DNA from 3 places in the Holzapfeliella sp. JNUCC 72 genome. Region 2 is predicted to be linked to each of the others. Evidence: riboswitches for the same ligand, from Rfam matches in the RefSeq annotation. Region 2 holds a riboswitch; each other region holds the start of a gene.
What was found. A riboswitch is a leader RNA that binds a small molecule or an ion and turns the genes downstream of it on or off. The one in region 2 is predicted to bind lysine.

Region 1 (5,197 bases), 330 kb from region 2:
TAAAACTGTTCCGGCACCAATGTGAGCATTCTTACCAACAGTTGCACGCCCACCTAGGATTACTCCCATATCAATCATTGTACCTTCTCCAATTTCAGCACCAATGTTGATTAAAGCGCCCATCATAATAACAGCGTTATCTCCAATGTAAACCTGGTCACGAATGATAGCACCTGGTTCAATACGCGCATTAACTTTCTTCATATCTAATAGTGGAACCGCTGAATTTCTCATATGGTTTTCAATTTCGTATTCTGTAATTAAAGATTGATTATCAGCTAAGACTTGTTCAACATCAGCCCAGTTACCAAATAGTGTCCCTGTTTTTGATTCTACAAAAGCTTTAATTGTATTTGGAAAATTAATCTCACTTAATTGTCCCTTGATATAAACCTTAACAGGTGTTTGTTTTTCGGCATTTCCAATAAAGTTAATAATTTCTTGTGCGCTTTTTCTTTCCATTATATAGTCTCCTTTTTGATAATTAATATAAACTGTTTTCTAATTTGATTAAGTCTTGGTAACTTTGTCTTTTAATTGCTAAGTCATCTTTTCCGTTTTCAACAAAAACAACTGCGGGTTTTAAATTACGATTATAATTTGACGCCATTGAGTAACCATAAGCACCCGTATTAAGCATTGCAACAATATCGCCCGGTTGTGTTTTTGGAAAAGCTGCTTTTTGAATCAAAATGTCTCCTGATTCGCAATATTTACCTGCCACACGGACATTTTCTACTGGTTCTTGATCCATTTTATTAGCAATTGCAGCTTCATATTCTGCTTGGTAAAGTGCTGGTCGAACATTATCTCCCATACCACCATCAACACTCACATAAGCAGATTTTCCTGGGATTTCTTTACGAGAACCGATTGTATATAAGTTATAACCTGCAGGTCCTACAATCGATCTTCCAGGTTCTATCCAAATCGCTGGCATTTTTAAACCAAAATCTGCTGTTTTTTCTTTGATTTTTTTGATGATTGCATCAACAAATACCTCAGGTGCTAGCGGTTTATCATCATTTGTGTAAGCAATTCCAAAACCACCACCAACGTTAATCACATCTGGTTGATAACTATATTTTTGATACCAATCATTGGCTAAATCAATCAGCTTTTCAGCTGCCATTTCAAACCCATTAACTTCAAATATTTGTGATCCAATATGTGAATGGAATCCTTTCATAGTCAAGTTAGGATTGTTTAAAACCGTTGTCAAAGCTTCTTCAGCTTGACCAGAATTTAAATCAAAGCCAAATTTACTGTCTTCTTGACCAGTTTGAATATAGTCATGTGTATGTGCTGATATTCCGGGTGTGATTCTCAACATCACATCAGCTTGTTGCTGGGTATCAATCAAGTAAGACGATAGCAATTCAATCTCATGAAAGTTATCAAGGACGATAACACCTACACCCGCATCGACAGCCATTTTGATTTCATCAAATGATTTATTATTGCCATGAAAACTAATTTTTGATAAATCAAATCCAGCTTGTTGCGCGGTGAATAATTCGCCACCAGATACTACATCCAGATGTAGATTTTCTTTTTGCATCAATTCATATAAGGCTAAACATGAAAATGCCTTGCTAGCATAACTAATTTCATATTCAACATCGTTTTGCTCAAAAACAGATTTGAATCCTGCAATTTGTTGTTTGATTTTTGAAATATCATAAACAACTAATGGCGTCTGATATTTTTGAACCAAATCAACAGTATCGATTCCGCCTATTTCTAAATGATGATTCGCATTTGTGACTAAATTAAAATTATGTTCCATAACGAAAATTCCTCCAAGACTATATAAAAAGGGTTCTTCTGCTATCTAAAATAACAAAAGAACCCTTTGAAAGTTTCACATTCATCATGATTGTTCGTTTGTCGATAGCTCTCCGCAATTACTGCGACAGTCCATGACTTGTTCAATCATGTCCCAGCCGATACTTATCTGCTTAAGTACTAGCTTCGGCAACTTCCCCTTTCAAAATAACATAATTGTCTTAACAGAAGACTAGTTATTTCTAATAATGTTAGCTGCAACCTCTTCGATGTGATTAAAATATTATAATAAAACCAATCAAAAGTCAAACCATTAGGTTAATTATTTTTTAAAAATTTTTTTATTTTTATTTATTTCCATATATTGACCTTTAAAACGACATGTATTAGTCGGATTTGGGTGTTGAAATTTAAAACAGGCATGTTAAATTTAATTTACTTATCATTTGAAAAGAAAGCTAAAGGGGAATTTTTATGAAAGTAGTTAAATTTGGCGGAAGCTCGCTAGCTTCAGGACAACAGTTTGAGAAAGTTATTAATATTTTAAAACAAGATTCAAGTCGCAAAGTTGTTGTGACTTCAGCCCCAGGAAAAAGAAGTGCTTCTGATACGAAAGTTACAGATTTATTAATCAAATACGCTACACTTACAATCGAAAACAAGCCTACTGAATCAATCACCGAACAGCTATTCAACCGATATGTTGAAATCGCAAACCACTTTGATTTAGAAGAAGAAGAATTGCAAAGCATTAAAGATAAAATCGAAAAATTAAAGTATGAAAAATTCGAAAACAACGCCTATCTAATGGCTTGTTTTAAAGCTCATGGTGAACGATTAAACGCAAAGCTAATGACATTGATTTTAAACCATCTAGGGCTTAAAGCTCGATTTCTAGATCCGGAAAAATTTGGATTTTATGTTAGTGATTCAGCTAATAACGCACAAGTTTTAGATGAAACTTACGACAACATTAAATCAATTGATGTTGGTGATGAGCTTTTAATTGTACCTGGATTCTTTGGCATCACTAAAGACAATAAAATCGCCACTTTTTCACGTGGTGGCTCAGATATTACAGGTGCTATCTTGTCAAAAGGCTTCAATGCCAGCTGCTATGAAAATTTCACAGATGTTGATGCAATTTATGCAGCAAACCCTAATACTGTCAAAAATCCATATGCCATTAATAAAATGACTTATCGTGAATTACGTGAACTCTCTTACGCTGGATTTTCAGTATTCCATGATGAAGCCATTATTCCAGCAATTGAAGCTGAAATTACTATTAACGTTAAAAACACTAACCATCCTGATTTACCGGGCACACTTATCGTACCTGAAAATGATTTTGAGCCAGAACATTTAATAACAGGTGTGGCCAGCTCTGATCGTTTTGCTGCTTTATATCTCCACCGTTATCTACTTAATAAAGAGGTTGGCTTCACATTAAAATTGCTAGAGATTTTATATCGCTATAATGTTTCTTATGAGCATATGCCTTCAGGTATCGATGATTTGACAATTATCTTTGATAAAAGCCAACTTACAGACCTTAAAATCAAACAACTTTGTCAAGAGATTAAAAACACTCTTCAACCAGACGAAATGCAATGGATTAATGATTACGCCATTATCATGGTTGTTGGTGAAGGTATGAAAGATAATATTGGTGTCTTAGATCGTGTCATTTCGCCACTGGCTCAAAATAATATTGGCATTCATATGATTAATCAAGGTGCCTCAAGAATTTCTGTAATGCTTGGGACTAGACAAGCCGATGCTGATTTAGCAATAGACTATATTTATCATAATTTTTTTAGTTAGGAGTTTAACAATGATTACATTACAAAAAGTTCACGGTTCATCTAACCAGTTTTTTATTTTAGACTTAGATCAACTTTCATTTAATCCCTCAGATGACCAAATCATCGCACTTACACAGCAACTAACAGAATCTTTTTTGGAGGGGGCCGATGGTCTATTAGTCGTCTCAAAATCTCAAAATACCGATTGTTTAGGCAAAATGCGCGTCATTAATGCCGATGGTAGCGAGGCATCTATGTGTGGCAATGGATTGCGTACGGTGGCGCGTTATTTAGCCGAAAAATATCAAGAATCTGAATTCAAAGTCGAAACAGCTAATGCAAATTTAACTGTTAAAAAACAAGACAGCCTGGCTCAAAACGTTCCTGCGTTTGGTGTGGAAATCTCACCTGTCCACTTTGATAACCATTACTTCCCTTTTCATAACCTAGGAACAACACAATTACTCAACTCACCCGTTCCAAAATTTAATGATCATTTAAATTTCTATGCTATCGCGGTCCCTAATCCTCACTTAATTAGTTTTGTTCAAACAGATGAAGACTTAAATAACACACTTGAAACATTAGGGGAAAAACTCAATCAAAAGAATGATTATTTCCCTGATGGTGTTAATGTCAATTTTGGAAAAATACTATCAGATAATACGCTTTTTGTTCGTACATTTGAGCGCGGTGTTGGCTTCACAAATGCTTGTGGTACTGGAATGTCTGCGACTTCTCTTGCTTATGTTTTACATAAAGGTATCGATTCTTTTCCTTCAGATGAAATAACCGTTTATAATCCAGGTGGTGTCGTTAAAACGATTGTTCACAAAGAATCTAATAATGACTTTTGGATAGAGTTAATCGGCAACGCCACTCACACTCATAACATCACAATATCTGAAGATGATTTATTCAATCGTCAATTCAATCACGCCACTGTTAGTGAAACAGGAGAACAGAAAAGCTATCTAAAATTTATTGAACAAATAAAAAAACAAGCAGACTAATCTGCTTGTTTTTTTTGTGGGTATATTTTCGAGAATACAATTGGATCAACAATTGTTGTAATAACAGCCGCTAGAATAAAAGCACCTGCTTGCTTTGCATCAATAATATTTGCACTTTGACCTAGGGTAACATTAGGTACAATCAACGTAATAGTTGTTGTTGTCAACATCATGCCTGAAAGTGCTTGTCTGAATGAGTATTTTTGCATCAAAATTGGTACGACTAGAAGTCTTGTCAACATAAACCCAAAGAAGAAAATAGGAATCAACATCAGCGTATTAGGATCACTCACTAAACTTTTTAAGTCTAATTTTAATCCAGTTGAAATGAAAAATATTGGAATAAAGAATCCATATCCAATTGAGGTTAATTTTTGCTTTGTTTCTTCGCTTGGATTAAGTGATTTCATGACCAACCCTGCTAAGAAACACCCTAAAATATTTTCAACACCTGTTTTTTCAGCAACTGTAACTAATACAATAATTAAAAAGAAAGCTAACCGAATATCTAACTGTGTTGTTGACTTGTCTATTTTATCAAAAAACTGATGGACTTTTTTGACGTTCAATAATAATAATGCCACTATA
Region 2 (5,197 bases):
AGCTTCAATGTCAAAACGTTTCGTTAAATCTGCGACGTCGGCTTCAATCTTACCAAATTCTGGATTGATTTGTTTTAAGACTGCCATTGCTTCTGGACTATAAAATCCTAATATATGTTCAAAGTCACGTTTCATATTTGGATAGTAGCTTTGTAAAGTTGCCCATTCATCTTCTGATAATTTACTCAATGCTTGTCCTGAACCGATAATTTCTGGTGGAATTCCTACCGAGTATAAAGAACCAGTAAAGGTAATCGCACGAGGCATTTTGTAACCATCAACATCTCGAGAATAACCAATCATCCCCACGTGTTGATGACGGTCACGACGTTTTGGAAAGGCATCAAAAACAGATTGCAAGTCATTAATCAATGGATCTAGTGTATGGTGGTACTCTTTGGCTGTTTTTGCTGCAATTTCAAGTAAGATTGCTTCGTCAGCTGAATTTACAATATTAAATTCACTTTGACGTAACCCATTACGTAATTTATCGATTGCTGACTTGACTTCATCAATTGGATAATCATAACGAAAGGCCGATTGAACAGTTGCTGTTTTAAGTCCTGGGAATTCCTCAAGGTAACGATCAACAGATTGAGGAGAAAGTCCCCCTCTAAAGATTGTACTTCCTACCCCAGCAATTGGATAAACCGGTACGCCACTTTCTTTTGAAAATGCACCTAATCTAGATAATGCTAGCTTGTTTCCAATAATACTGTTTAAAAATCCATTTGAAAGCGCAGAATCAGAACCTGCTAAGAAAACACGTAAATACTCAATTGGGCGGTTAAAGTGTTTTTTGTACATCGCCATATATTCTTTTAAAATTTCAGGAGCATCTAGCTGCGCTTCAAAACTTTCAAATAGTGGAATCATTTGGAGTTGGTCGCTATTAGGATGTGTATTTTCAAATTCTTTATTCTTGAATTGTGCAAGTGATGCAAACTTATCTTCCATAGCAATCAGTTGATCTGCACTTTTCGTCATTGGCAGAACCGCTTCAAATAGCGGACGTTTTTTAAATTTTAAATCGTCTGCAAAATCTTCTGCCAGCATCATAGTTGTCATAGCTTGCATTAAACTATAACCTTTTTCTTCCCAAATGTTAGGTAATCTAAACGTTAAAAATTTATCGTCACCAAGTTCATGGTTTTTGAAATAGTCGTATTGTTTGGTATACAAACGGCTAATAACAGAAGAATCAGCATGCTTTCCTTCCCAGTCCCACATGTATTCATCGGCATCTAAAGTTGAAAAGTTAGCATAAGCTTCATCGATTTCTTCAAAAGCTGAAACAAATGGATTATGATGCTTTTTAAAGAACGGAATGTTAGCGTTATCTGGATGTTGAGTTCCCATTACGTTTGGTATCATTCTGTCTGTCAATTGATTGTCCTCCTGATTTTAATTACTAATTATCTGACTGTTTTAAGGTAATCACGAATACGATCCATCGCTAGTTGAATATCAGCTTCAGAAGCTGCATATGAAAAACGAATGTAACCTTGTCCACCTTTACCAAATGCACTTCCAGGTATGACACCAACTTTTGCTTGTTCAGCTAATTCTAGTGCGAACTGGTAAGAATCTTGTGTACATGATGCTGGAATTTTAGCAAATAGATAAAACGCACCATGAGGCTTAGCCATCTCAAAGTTCATACTTGTTAATTCATCAACAATTAAGTCACGACGCTTTTGATAGATTTTACGCATTTCAATCGCATCATTATCACCGTTATTAAGCGCTTCTGTTGCTGCAACTTGGGCAGGATTAGATGGTGAAGTCACCATGAAAGCATGCACTTTAGCAACTTTTGACATGAATTCTCTCGGTCCACAAACGTAACCAATTCGATATCCTGTCATAGCGTGAGATTTAGATAATCCGTTAATATAAATGGATTGTTGAGGCAATAGCTTAGCAATTGAAAAATGATCAACATCATAAGTTAATTCACAGTAAATTTCATCTGTAACAACAAAAATATCATGCTGTTCAATAACTTGCGCTAGAGCCTCAACGGTTTCTTTATCGTATTCAACCCCTGTTGGATTACTTGGATAATTAAGTAAAACTGCTTTAACTGAAGGCCCTTCTTCTTCAATCACTTCTGCCAATTTTTCAGGTGTTAATTGAAAGCCTGTTTGTGAGGTGTCAACCATAATTGGATGTGCACCTAGCAACTCGATAATAGGAAAATAAAGTGCAAATGTCGGTGTTGGCACAATCACTTTATCACCTGGATTTAACATCGTTTCAAAAGTGGCATAAATTGCTTCTGTTGCACCAATTGTCACGATTATTTCATCTTCTGGATTATAATTTAAACCTTGTTGACGCTTTAAATAATCAGAAACTGCTTTTCTAAGCTCTAATTTACCTGTTTGAGCTGAGTAGTGAGAATCATTATTTTGAATGCTTTCTACTGCAGCATTTTTAATATGTTCGGGTGTATCTAAATCAGGTTCTCCAATTGTTAGTTTTACAATATCTTGGATAGCTGAGATTTTTTGATCAAAGCTTCTAATCCCTGATGGATTAACTAAGTCTAACTTTTCGTTATACGTTGCACTTAATTTTGATGATAAATCTGGCATGACAGTCTCCTATTTCCGTAAATTATTATTCAGAAGAGTGGCTATTTAAAATATTAGACAAAAAAAGATTCCTTTGTCTAGGCAGACAAAAGAATCTAAACTGGCTTAGATGTCAATTTGTCGATAGCGCTCCATAAGTTTTATGCTTATGACAGTTTATGATTTATTCAACCATACCCCAACATCAAATCGTCACAACTCTTTGACGTTTCGGCAATATCCCCTCACTAGAGTAACTAATGCTATTGTGATAGCGAGTTATCTAGCTATTGTCAATTGCGACCTCTTCTACTAAATTAACTATAAGTTATTTTTTTGTGTAATTCAACCTTGCATTTCATTTTTGTTTAATTTTTTACTAATAATAAGTAATTAGAATAGTAACTTAATTAAGATAATTGCTCCTACAACTTGCAGCAAACTAATTAATAATCCATAACCTAAAAATCGACTACCGGAATCTTTAATCGTTTTCAATTTTAAGTTTAAGCCGATACCAGCAAGATTAATAACACCAGAGAAACTGGTTAATTCTTTTGCACTATGCGTTAGCTGCGTTGGTAAACTAACATAACTATTAATCAAAATAAAAATAATAAATGCCAAAATAAACCAAGGTACTTTAATGTATTGGCTAACTGATTTTTTAGGTTGGGCAGTTTTTTGACTTTTTCCCTGAGCCATTCTTGCAAAACTGATAACCACTACCGATAATAAAATCACTCGCAACATTTTAAATAGTGTTGCATATGTTGTCACGTCTTGATTAATTAAAGACGCTGTCCCCACAACTTGTCCTACAGATTGAAGAGTCCCACCTATTAATGCACCTAAAAGTAAGTCTTGCTTACCGAGTACAACAGGACCGACAATTGGCAGAATAATTAATAAGACAATTCCAACTAAACTAACTGTTGCTACTGCAGTTCGTCTTTCATCATCATTTGCTTTGATTTCTGGCGATACAGCCGCAATTGCACTTGATCCACACACAGCATTACCTGCCGCCATTAAAAGCGATGATTTTTTTGATACCTTAAAGACTCTTTTCCCTAACACTATTGCCACAATGATAGTCAACAACATCTGCAACACAATAAATAAAATACCATTAATCCCTAAAGACTCTATAGTTTTAAGCGTTACTGTTAACCCTAGTAGTGCAATTCCAATTTCAATGGGATATTTTTCTGACCATTTAACACCTGAATTTAGCTTAGACTGTGTTAAAACAGTATTACCTAACAAAATCCCCATCAACATGGCCAAAGATTCTGCTCCAATAAAAGGTAAATAAATTGCTAAATATTTAGCAACAACAGAGACAAGTAATGTCACTGCAATACCTGGTAAAAAAGATTTTTTGATTTTCATGTTTTCCTCTCCTTCAATACAGGCATAACTATATCACATCATTAATGTTAATATTTGTTTAATAGATAATAACTATATATACTATTAATAACCTTAATAACAAAAAGAAAGGACTCTTTATGTTCAAATTACTGCATACCTTTGTTGCTGTATATGAAACCTTGTCATTTTCAAAAGCAGCTGAACAACTTTTTTCTTCTCAACCTAGCCTCTCATTACACGTTAAACAACTAGAAGAAAGACTAAACACACAATTATTCATTAGAAATGGTAAAGCTAAACTAGAGCCAACACCTAATGCCACCAGACTATATCAAAGCACCACAAAAATTTTGAAAGAATGGCAAACTATTCAAACCGATATTAGTGATAATCCCAAAAAATATGATTTATTATTCGCGTGTTCGCAAACTAGCGCGCATACCTTCGTCCCTCAGTTATTATCTCAATTACCTTCTGCTATTTATAACGAGTATAATCTAGCTACTGAAGTACATAATTCTAAAGAAATTTTAGATGATGTGTTAAATCATCGCTTGGCTTTTGGTATCGTCGAAAAACCTGTTCATCATAATTTGATTGTTACTGAAAAAATAAAAACAGATCAATTAGTATTGGCCGGTAATCTTAAATCTGATACGTGGTTGCTCAGAGAAGAAGGTTCTGGCGTTTATCACTACACTAAAAAGTATCTGAACAATCATAATATTGTACCTAAAAACAGTATTATTGTTAAAAATAATCAGTTAATTGTCGATCTTTTGAAACAAGGGATTGGTAAATCCATTGTAAGTCTAGATGCCATTGATAACACCATTATGTTTCAAGAACTAGGGGCTCCATTTTTTAGACACTTTTATCTCATTTATCAAAAATTTGAAACCCATCCTTCAATCACAAACTTTATCGACAAAATAAAAAAAGCTATCTGAATTATTCAGATAGCTTTTAATTTTAGTACAATTCCATGTATTGGTCTCTTTCCCATTCAGAAACTGTTTGACGGTATGCTGACCATTCAAGTTTCTTAGAATCAATAAAGCTTTGTGTTAAGTGTTCGCCTAATGATTCTTTGATGACAGCATCTTTTGCGAATTCATCAACCGCTTCATTCAATGTTCCTGGAAGATCAGTAATATTGTTTTCACGACGTTCTTCATCTGTCATGTGGTAAATGTTACGATCAACAGATTCTACTGGTAATTCTTTAGTTTCAAGTCCTT
Region 3 (5,197 bases), 490 kb from region 2:
GTTTGGAAATCTAACAACACTCAAGCAAAAGAAGCAGTTATGCTAGGTTTAAAACATGGTTACGAAATGTTTGATACTGCTAAACAATATGGAAATGAACGCGGTGTTGGTGAAGGTCTTGTTGAAGGACTTAAAGCTGTTGGTAAAACCCGCGAAGACATCTTTTTAACAACTAAAATTTTCGGTGGTGACCAAGGTTACCAAGAAACACTTGACGCAATCGATGGTCAATTAGAACGTCTACAAACTGACTACGTTGATTTACTACTTGTTCACTGGCCTGTAACCGGTAAATACGTGGATACATGGCGTGCAGTTGAAGAAATCTACAAAGCTGGTAAAGCTCGTGCAATTGGTGTCTCAAACTTTGATAACGAACGTATGCAAAACTTACTTGATCACGCTACGATTATTCCAGCTGTTAACCAAATGGAATACAATCCACTAATTCAAGAACGTGACATTTTAGCATTCAACCAACAACATGGTATTCATTTACAAGCTTGGTCACCTCTTGGCGGTGGCGCTGTTCTAACTGATCCTGAACTACAAAAAATTGCTGATAAGTACAACAAAACAATTGCTCAAGTTGTTCTACGTTGGAACTTCCAAAGCGGTATTATCACAATTCCTAAATCTGTTCATGAAGAACGTATCCAACAAAATGCTGACATCTTTGACTTTGAATTATCTGCTCAAGATATGCAAAAATTATACAGCATGAACCAAGAAAAACGTTCACTTTGGTACAACGACTTTTCATGGGAAGGCGGCTCAATCAACGAAGCTGTTGAAGAATGGGGCGACTAAACAAAAAAGACTGACAATTGTCAGTCTTTTTTGTTTACCATTGTTCATGGTTCCACAATCTACCATCAAGTTCCCCTTCTGCTAAATCACGGCGAACTTCTAGTTGATGTTGAAATTGATTGAGATAACTCAACAATGCACGTTTTTCATAATTATTTTCGTTCTTTGATGCCTCTTCAATAATGGCCTTCATCCAATCATTCTTCATTGTCCTTCACCTCATCTAGTGCATCTCTTAGATCTTTGTAATCAGTCAATTGTTCATCTATCGTATCAACAACAGCCTGCAATTGAATATTGTCGTTTAAGTTACTATTTTGTCTAATTTTGTTAAGCAAAAATTGACCCTTATCCACAAAACTTGGTTTAATCAATTCCACGTGAATTAAGTAATCAACTAACAATTGGTAGTGTTGTTGTTCATTTAAATAAGCAAACTGATACACAATAAATGGGGTTAGGTAATTAAATCCTAATTCATTTGCAAAAACTTGATAAGGTCTTAAAATCTCATTTAAACTAAATTGTGATTTTTGTCCGGGTTGAAAATCTTTTTGAGGTTGTCCTGTATTGATAACTAAAGATAAACTTTTTCGTTTAAGCTGATTCAATTTTGTTAGCTCATTTATAAATCGATTAGTAAAAATGTCATCTTGCCATTTTTTAAGTGAGTAAGGTGCTGAGTACCAATACAAAGGAAATTGAAAAATAACATGGTCTGCAGCTAAAATATTTTCTTGGTGTTGTTTCCTATTAAATTGTTGGTTTTGCATAATTTGCTCATCTAAAACTGTTACCTCGACTTCAGCGTCTGCTAAAGCGAGCGTTGATTTAAAAAATTGTTGCGTAACAGAATTATTAACATCTGGATGAGAAACAAAAATATGGACTTTCATTGGCTTCCTCCTGGTTTTCGTTGACAATATTCTATTCTAAGGGTATCATATGTAAGTAATTTAATAAGAAATGCAATAGAGGTTGCGATAATCACTATTTAGTTGCGAGTGTGTAGTTCACAAAGACCAGCTAAGGCAGGATTTTATCGCCGAAGAAGACTTGTTGCCTACACAATAATTCTTCTGGGTCTAGTTGGCAAACAACTAGAACTGTCTCAGTTATCTGAGGAGTGCTATTATGTTATTTAATAATCAGTAATTTATTTCATAATGCCTCAAAACCTTTATTTTTTAAAGGTTTTTTTTATTGTGTTAAATCAAAAACATGAAGGAGTAATTTTATGAAAACTTTGAAAGTTAACCCGCTTTTAACTTTCTTTTCAGCTATTATCATGCTTGTTGGATTAGCTAATTTATCCACTAACCAAGTACACGCTGAAGAAAGTGATACATTACGTGTCGGAATGGAGGCTAACTATCCGCCTTACAACTGGACACAACAAGATGATTCCAATGGGGCCGTTAAAATTGACGGAGAATCATTATATGCTAATGGTTATGATGTTCAAATGGCTAAAAAAATTGCCGCTGGACTTGGCAAAAAAAATGTTGTTGTTGCTAAAACACAATGGGATGGACTACTTCCTTCTCTAACTTCTGGCAAAATCGATATGATTATCGCCGGTATGTCACCAACACCCGAACGCCGTCAAGCTATTGACTTTACAAACGCCTACTATACTTCAAATATTGTAATGGTCGTAAATAGTACTGGAAAATACGCCAATGCAACTAGCTTAGCTGACTTCAATGGTGCAAAAATAACTGGACAACTTGGCACTTTCCACTATGACGCTATTAACCAAATCAAAGGTGCCATCAAAGAACCTGCTATGAAAGACTTTTCAGCAATGCGTGTGTCTCTTGAATCAAAAACTATCGATGGTTACGTTTCTGAAAAGCCGGAAGGCATTAGCGTTTCAAGTGCTAATCCAAATCTTAAAATGATTGAATTCAAAAGAGGACAAGGTTTCCATTTAGATCCTTCAGAAACACAAAGTGCAATTGGATTACGTAAAGGTGATTCAAATCTTGAAAAAGTTAACGAAATTCTAGCAACTATTCCCGAAGATGAACGTGATAAAATGATGACAACAGCCGTTCACAGTCAGCCAAAACCTGCGACTGAAGGTAATTGGTTCATCAATATTTGGCAACAATATGGTGCTATGTTACTTCGTGGTACTGCTATGACAGTTTTCATTTCATTAATCGGAACTATCGTCGGTTTCTTCATTGGTTTGTTAGTTGGAATTATCAGAACGATTCCACTTGCTAAATCGCGTGGTAAACGTTGGACGACTAGAGTTGCTAGTTTCCTGGCTTCTGTTTATATCGAACTGTTCCGTGGAACACCGATGATTGTGCAAGCTGCTGTATTCTACTACGGTGCTGCTCAAATGTTTGGGCTTAACTTAGACCGTACTTTAGCTGCTTTAATTGTTGTTTCAATTAACACAGGGGCTTACCTTTCTGAAATCATCCGTAGTGGGATTATTTCAACTGACGAAGGACAATTTGAAGCTGCAAGTGCTTTAGGAATGAATCACTTCCAACGAATGAGAAAAATCATTCTCCCTCAAGCTGTTCGTAACAGTTTACCTTCTGTTGCTAACGAATTCATCGTTAACATCAAAGATACTTCCGTCTTGAGCATCATCTCAGTTTCTGAACTATTCTTCACAGGTTCAACAATTGCTGGACAAAACTTCCAGTTCTTCCACACTTACCTAACAATTACATTTATTTACTTAGTTCTAACCTTTACAATTACACGTATCTTCAGACTTATCGAAAAGAAATTAAATGGTCCTAAAGATTACAATTTAATGGCTAATCAAGAACAAGTGACTTCTAATTCAAGAGAGGTGAAAAACTAATGGCTAACCAAGACTCAATTATTAGTGTTCGTAACTTAGAGAAAAAATTTGGAAATCATCTTGTTTTAAAAGATATTTCACTAGATGTTACACCGGGTGAAGTTGTAACCATTATTGGTTCTTCCGGTTCTGGTAAATCAACTTTACTAAGATGTTTAAACTTGCTTGAAGATCCAACTAATGGCGAAATTAACTTCAAAGGTGAAAACATTTTAGGTAACGGTTTTGAAATTACCAAGTACCGTTCCAAAGTCGGCATGGTTTTTCAATCCTTTAACTTATTCAACAACTTAGACGTTCTTGAAAACTGTATTGTAGGCCAAACGACTGTTCTTGGCCGTTCACGACAAGAAGCTGAAGAAATGGCTATGGAACAACTTAAAAAAGTTGGTATGGATCCTTACATCAAGGCAAAACCTGCTCAACTTTCAGGTGGACAAAAACAACGTGTTGCGATTGCTCGTGCCGTTTCAATGTCACCAGATGTCCTATTGTTCGATGAACCTACCAGTGCGCTTGACCCTGAAATGGTTGAAGACGTGCTTGCTTCTATGAAAGCATTAGCACATACTGGTTTGACTATGATTTTAGTTACTCATGAAATGGCTTTTGCCCGTGATGTTTCTGACCACATTGTTTTCATGGATAAAGGTGTTGTTGCTGAAGAAGGCACACCAGAAGAAATCTTCAATAATCCAAAAGAAGACCGTACAAAAGAGTTCTTAAAACGCTACTTGAATCAATAAAAAAACACCGCTTTAAGCGGTGTTTTTTTATTACTCTAAAATTAAGTTTGTGACTTCCATCACTCTTGTTCTAAATGGAAAGTCTTCTGATAACATTTCAGGTAAAATATTTTCAAAGAAATACTGCACACTATATAAGTGATTAAATTTCTTGATGCTTTGCAAACTTTCACGATAAATTTCCATGAAAACTTCTTGTGGATTGCCTTTTTGAATTTCACCAAATGCTTCATACAATAAGTCCATTTTATCTGAGATTGATAAAATCTGACCTTCTAGCGTATCATCTTTCCCCTCAGATAATCGTCTACGGTAGCGTTCTTGTAATTCTTTTGGGATTTCATTTTGAATAAAGTTTTCGGTCATTGAATCTTCCACATTGGCAATCAACTCGCGTAATTCAGAAGTCGCATATTTAACAGGTGTCTTAATATCACCGATGAAACGCTCTGTATAGTCGTGATTTAAGGCTTTTTCGTATAGCACACGCCAATTAATCGTATGTCCTGAAATCTCCTCTAAATCGCCTAGCATTTGCGCCATTTGTGTCACTCTGAATGAGTGTGTAGACACTGAATGTTGTTGATATTGAAAGTACCCCGGTGCACGATTCAATGTTTCTAAGTTGTTAAGTCCTTGTAAGTAAGCATGCATTCCCATAAAAATATCCTCCTAATTTTTGACAAATTTTTTCTATGTTATCAAATATCAACTTTAAAAACAACTTTTGCTCAAAAAAAAGCGGTGATATATTACTATATCATCGCTTTAGTTTATTAGTCGTTATTTTTTCTTGATTTCAAAA

Region 1: linked by a shared signal. The riboswitch ahead of lysA (diaminopimelate decarboxylase) and the one ahead of JNUCC72_RS02000 (aminotransferase class I/II-fold pyridoxal phosphate-dependent enzyme) in region 2 are both predicted to bind lysine.
Region 3: linked by a shared signal. The riboswitch ahead of JNUCC72_RS05475 (ABC transporter permease subunit) and the one ahead of JNUCC72_RS02000 (aminotransferase class I/II-fold pyridoxal phosphate-dependent enzyme) in region 2 are both predicted to bind lysine.

Annotation. Positions count from the first base shown of each region.
Region 1 covers NZ_CM132220.1:748,372-753,568, forward strand. Annotated here, with positions in the region: gene dapD (2,3,4,5-tetrahydropyridine-2,6-dicarboxylate N-acetyltransferase) at 1-462, opposite strand, end outside; gene lysA (diaminopimelate decarboxylase) at 485-1,789, opposite strand; lysine riboswitch at 1,887-2,062, opposite strand; gene JNUCC72_RS03675 (aspartate kinase) at 2,263-3,615, shown strand; gene dapF (diaminopimelate epimerase) at 3,626-4,609, shown strand; gene JNUCC72_RS03685 (cation:proton antiporter) at 4,606-5,197, opposite strand, start outside.
Region 2 covers NZ_CM132220.1:415,488-420,684, reverse strand. Annotated here, with positions in the region: gene ppcA (phosphoenolpyruvate carboxylase) at 1-1,359, opposite strand, end outside; gene JNUCC72_RS02000 (aminotransferase class I/II-fold pyridoxal phosphate-dependent enzyme) at 1,416-2,600, opposite strand; lysine riboswitch at 2,717-2,896, opposite strand; gene JNUCC72_RS01995 (YeiH family protein) at 2,973-3,974, opposite strand; gene JNUCC72_RS01990 (LysR family transcriptional regulator) at 4,094-4,906, shown strand; gene glnA (type I glutamate--ammonia ligase) at 4,929-5,197, opposite strand, start outside.
Region 3 covers NZ_CM132220.1:1,106,707-1,111,903, forward strand. Annotated here, with positions in the region: gene JNUCC72_RS05460 (aldo/keto reductase) at 1-810, shown strand, start outside; gene JNUCC72_RS05465 (hypothetical protein) at 845-1,018, opposite strand; gene JNUCC72_RS05470 (NAD(P)H-dependent oxidoreductase) at 1,008-1,706, opposite strand; lysine riboswitch at 1,775-1,950, shown strand; gene JNUCC72_RS05475 (ABC transporter permease subunit) at 2,099-3,646, shown strand; gene JNUCC72_RS05480 (amino acid ABC transporter ATP-binding protein) at 3,646-4,392, shown strand; gene JNUCC72_RS05485 (YfbR-like 5'-deoxynucleotidase) at 4,423-5,052, opposite strand; gene JNUCC72_RS05490 (hypothetical protein) at 5,169-5,197, opposite strand, start outside.